Regions from separate parts of the Pseudomonas sp. IT-P74 genome, predicted to be linked through region 2. Evidence: riboswitches for the same ligand, from Rfam matches in the RefSeq annotation. Region 2 holds a riboswitch; the other holds the start of a gene.
The links. A riboswitch is a leader RNA that binds a small molecule or an ion and turns the genes downstream of it on or off. The one in region 2 is predicted to bind cobalamin.
Positions count from the first base shown of each region.

Region 1: it holds a riboswitch for cobalamin, as region 2 does, so the genes downstream of both, cobO (cob(I)yrinic acid a,c-diamide adenosyltransferase) here and ACM6J5_RS03390 (CbtB domain-containing protein) in region 2, are expected to answer to the same signal.

Region 1 covers NZ_CATKQD010000055.1:328,120-330,317, forward strand. Annotated here, with positions in the region: gene ACM6J5_RS21890 (hypothetical protein) at 1-551, opposite strand, end outside; cobalamin riboswitch at 705-938, shown strand; gene cobO (cob(I)yrinic acid a,c-diamide adenosyltransferase) at 1,020-1,631, shown strand; gene ACM6J5_RS21900 (cobyrinate a,c-diamide synthase) at 1,628-2,198, shown strand, end outside.
Region 2 covers NZ_CATKQD010000003.1:166,706-168,903, forward strand. Annotated here, with positions in the region: gene ACM6J5_RS03380 (cobalamin biosynthesis protein) at 1-164, opposite strand, end outside; gene ACM6J5_RS03385 (CbtA family protein) at 161-868, opposite strand; gene ACM6J5_RS03390 (CbtB domain-containing protein) at 880-1,071, opposite strand; cobalamin riboswitch at 1,192-1,418, opposite strand; cobalamin riboswitch at 1,592-1,805, shown strand; gene cobW (cobalamin biosynthesis protein CobW) at 1,908-2,198, shown strand, end outside.

The DNA of each region.
Region 1 (2,198 bases), on a different contig from region 2:
CCGGGGTGATAGTTGCCCGCTTCGTTGCGCAACTTGCGGTAGGCATAAGGGAAATACCAGGCGACAGCGCAGGTGTGTTCCTTTTGCAGGTCGTCGACCATGTCCTGGAGTTCTTCCGGTGTGGCGCCTTGCTGGGCTTTTTGCGGGGCGACGAACAGGCAGCCGAGTTTCAGGTCGCTGGCGTGGCTCAGGCGCTTCGCATCGCTGGCGATATCGAGCAGGGCCTGGGACAGGTTGAGGCTGTTGACCCGTGGCCAGCGCTGGCTGGTCTGGATGTAGGCGCGGGTTTCGGGGGAGGCCAGGAGCAGGTCGGCGCGGCTGTTGCGCTCGCCTTCTTCGGTCTGCTTGCGAGTGGGGGTCTGTTGCAGCGTGACCATCTCGGCCATCCAGGCGGCGGCGGACAGCAGTCCGAGATTGGCCTTTTCGTCGTGCCAGTACGGTGTGTCGCCATCGCCGCGGACGGCGTTGTAACGGTCGATGCATTCGAACCAGTGCTCGAGCACCGGACGCAGGAATTCCAGCTTTGGATTGCTGATGATCATGCCTTGCATGGGCTCACCCTTGTTATTGTGTTGTGAGATTGTGGCTCTTTGATATCACTGCTGAGAGCGTGGCACAAGATTGACGTCAGTTTATTGATTGATGGCAGTTATTCGGTCGATGGCCTCCCGGCTTTAATTGACGCTCCACCCCCAACCCTCTAACCTTCGCGGCTTGTTTCAGGTGCTCTGTGGCTTGGGTCGACAGAGTGAAACAGGGAAGCCGGTGAGTGAGTCCTTCTGTTGGTCGAAGGCCCGCAATTCCGGCGCTGCCCCCGCAACGGTAAATGAGTGAAAACTGTGTGTGATGCCACTGTGTCGATTTGATGCGGGAAGGCGCACAGTCTGGCCCCGCGCCACTCATGAGCCCGGAGACCGGCCTGATTCATCCAGCGGCATCACGGTGGGCGATGCCAGGCTTTTTGCCTTCTATTGTTGTGCCTGCCCGCCGTTATTCCTGCCTCAACGGAGAGCTCCCCCATGACTGATACCCCCGATCGTGACGAACGCCACCTGGCGCGCATGCAGCGCAAAAAAGCCGTGATCGACGAGCGCATCGCCAATTCCCCGAACGAGTGTGGCCTGCTGCTGGTGCTGACCGGCAACGGTAAGGGCAAGAGCAGCTCGGCTTTCGGCATGCTCGCCCGCGCCATGGGGCACGGCATGCAATGCGGCGTGGTGCAGTTCATCAAGGGCCGCAACAGCACGGGTGAAGAGTTGTTCTTCCGGCGCTTTCCCGAGCAGGTGCGTTTTCATGTGATGGGCGAAGGCTTTACCTGGGAAACCCAGGACCGCCAGCGCGACATCGCCGCCGCCGAAGCCGCCTGGGCGGTGTCGCAGCAACTGCTGCGCGATCCGTCCATCGGTCTGGTGGTGCTCGATGAGCTGAACATCGCCCTCAAGCACGGCTACCTCGATCTCGATCAGGTGCTCAGCGACTTGCAGGCCCGACCGCCGATGCAACACGTGGTGGTCACCGGTCGTGCCGCCAAGCCGGAGATGATCGAGATGGCTGACACCGTCACCGAGATGGGCGTGATCAAACACGCCTTTCAAGCGGGGATCAAAGCGCAGAAAGGCGTCGAATTGTGAGTCAGTCTCGGCACTGTCCGGCGGTACTGATTGCCGCGCCGGCCTCTGGCCAGGGCAAGACCACCGTCACCGCGGCGCTGGCCCGATTGCATCGCAATCAGGGGCGCAAGGTCCGTGTGTTCAAGTGCGGCCCCGACTTTCTCGATCCGATGATCCTCGAGCGCGCCAGTGGTGCGCCGGTGTATCAACTGGACATGTGGATGGTCGGCGAGCAGGAGAGTCGCCGCTTGCTGTGGGAAGCCGCCGCTGAAGCCGACCTGATCCTGATCGAGGGCGTCATGGGGCTGTTCGACGGGACGCCGTCGAGCGCCGACCTGGCGCGGCATTTCGGTGTTCCGGTGCTGGGTGTGATCGATGGCACCGCCATGGCCCAGACCTTCGGCGCGTTGGCCCTGGGGCTGGCGCGTTATCAGCCGGATTTGCCGTTCGCCGGCGTGCTGGCCAATCGTGTCGGCACGCTGCGCCACGCGCAACTGCTTGAAGGCAGCCTGACTGAAGGTTTGCGCTGGTACGGCGCGCTGTCCCGGGAAACCGGGATCGAATTGCCGAGCCGGCACCTGGGGCTGG
Region 2 (2,198 bases):
TCGTCGCGCTTCGAATCGATGCTGGCCAGTGCCTTGATTTCCTGACGCCCAATCTGGTGCGCCTCCAGCGCCTGATCGAGCAGCGCCAACAACGTGCTGACAGGGCAGCCTCGCTGGCAGCCCAGGCCGACCACCAGGGTCGGCGCTGTGCTGATATCGATCATGCGTGGTATTGACCATCGCTTTTGCGACGGAACAACCAGGCGCTGATCAGGCCCAGGGCCAGCCAGAACGCCACGTTGGTCAGTTGCGAAGCGATTTTGAACCGGGTTTCCAGCGCCTCTGGAGCGAGCATCGAATGCACTTCCGGTTGCGGTGCGCCAATCACATGGGGAACGGCGAGGATCGCTGCACCCAGGACTTTCATCAGCCAGTGACGGCTGAACACGATCAGTGCGATACCGACGGCGGTGGAGGCGGCGGTACCGACCCACCACAGTTGCCGTTGTGCCAGGTCGGCGGCGGCGGTGCCGGGCAGTTCAGGTGGCAGGCCGAGGGTCGGCGCGAGCACGAAGGTCGCGTAACCGGCCAGGCCCCAGAGCAGGCCTTGCGAGGTTCTGGTCGGCGCACGCAAGGTGTACAGGCCAGCGAGCATCAGGGCGAAACCGACGGCCACCACCAGGTTGCCGCCAGTGGTCGACAGCACGCGCTGCCAGCCGTCTTCCGGCTCCCAGGCTTGCGCATCGTGAGTGTGGGCAGCCGTCGCACCGTCGGCGTGTTCATGCATTTCAACAGCGGCCGGTTCGGATTTTTCGTAGGTCTCGGCCTGCAAAATCAGCGGGGCGACCCAGAAGCTTTGCAGCAGGGTCAACAACAGGGCGGCCAGCAGCCCTGTGAAACCTGCGGTTTGCGCAATACGCTTGATCATGTCGACAGCTCTCAATGGCACGGGAACGCGGAGCTGTGACGGGTATCATGGGCGGCGTTGTGCACCGCTTCGATGTGCGAGAAACCGGCGAAATACACAAGGCAGGCGCCCAGAATCGACGCGCAGACGGCGGCGGTCAGACGTTGGGTCAGGGTTGAGGTGGTGCTCGCGGCTGTGTGTTCGGCGCTGCTGATGATCGACATGGCGTTTCCCTCTGGTCTGTCAGCGGGGAATAAGAGCGCATGCAAAAACCCGCACGACCAGGCGCGCAGAGGTTCAAACAGCGCCCGCCCACCGCGGGTTTGTTGGTTCAGTGACCGTACTGGTCACTTTGTGTTGCGGGCCGGTCTCCGGGCTCACGAGGGGCAAAGGCTTTGGCCTGAACCTGAAAACATCACCTTCCCATGCCTTGCAGGCACAGTGGATCTGACGCTTCGCTCGCTTACCGTTGCGGGGGCAGCACCGGACTGACATGGCTTAAGAGTAAAGCACATGATTCACCGGTTTCCCGTTTCACCCTGTGAAGGGCACCCGTAACAAGGCGTGTAGGAGAGCATGGGCGGGGGTTGGGCGTCAATTGGCAAGGGTTCTCAACTCGAAACCGAGGTGACTTCATCGCGAGCAGGCTCGCTCCTACCGGGGAATGCGATCAACTGTAGGAGCGAGCCTGCTCGCGATGGGGCCGGCGGCGCTACAAGACATTGACCCGCCCCAAGACCATGCGTAGCCTTGCGCTTTCGAGGTTCTTCGGCGTTTGTCGAAGCTAAGAAGGGAACGCGGTCGATGCCGCGGCTGCCCCCGCAACTGTGAACGGTGATGTTCGTTGCCACGCCACTGCAGGCTCAAATCATGAGGCCGGCGGGAAGGCGCAGCGAATGCCAGGCTCAAGGCCGGCACACCGTCAGCCAGGAGACCTGCCTCGTCACAGATTCTCACTTTCAACCGGGCGGGGTGATCCGGTGGCGAACTCTTCAGGCACGCGCGTCCGTGTTGCCGGTCGTCGTCCCGTATGCCCGCCACTTAAGCCATAGGGCATCCGATGAAAACACTGGCCAAACTCCCCGTCACCATCGTCACCGGCTTTCTCGGCTCGGGTAAAACCACGCTGCTGCGGCACATGCTCGACAACGCCCAGGGTCGCCGCATCGCGGTGATCGTCAACGAATTTGGCGAGCTGGGCATCGACGGCGAAATCCTCAAGCAGTGCTCCATCGGTTGCACCGAAGAAGAAGCCAACGGCCGTGTCTATGAGCTGGCCAACGGCTGCCTGTGCTGCACCGTCCAGGAAGAATTCTTCCCGGTGATGCGCGAACTGGTGGCCCGTCGCGGC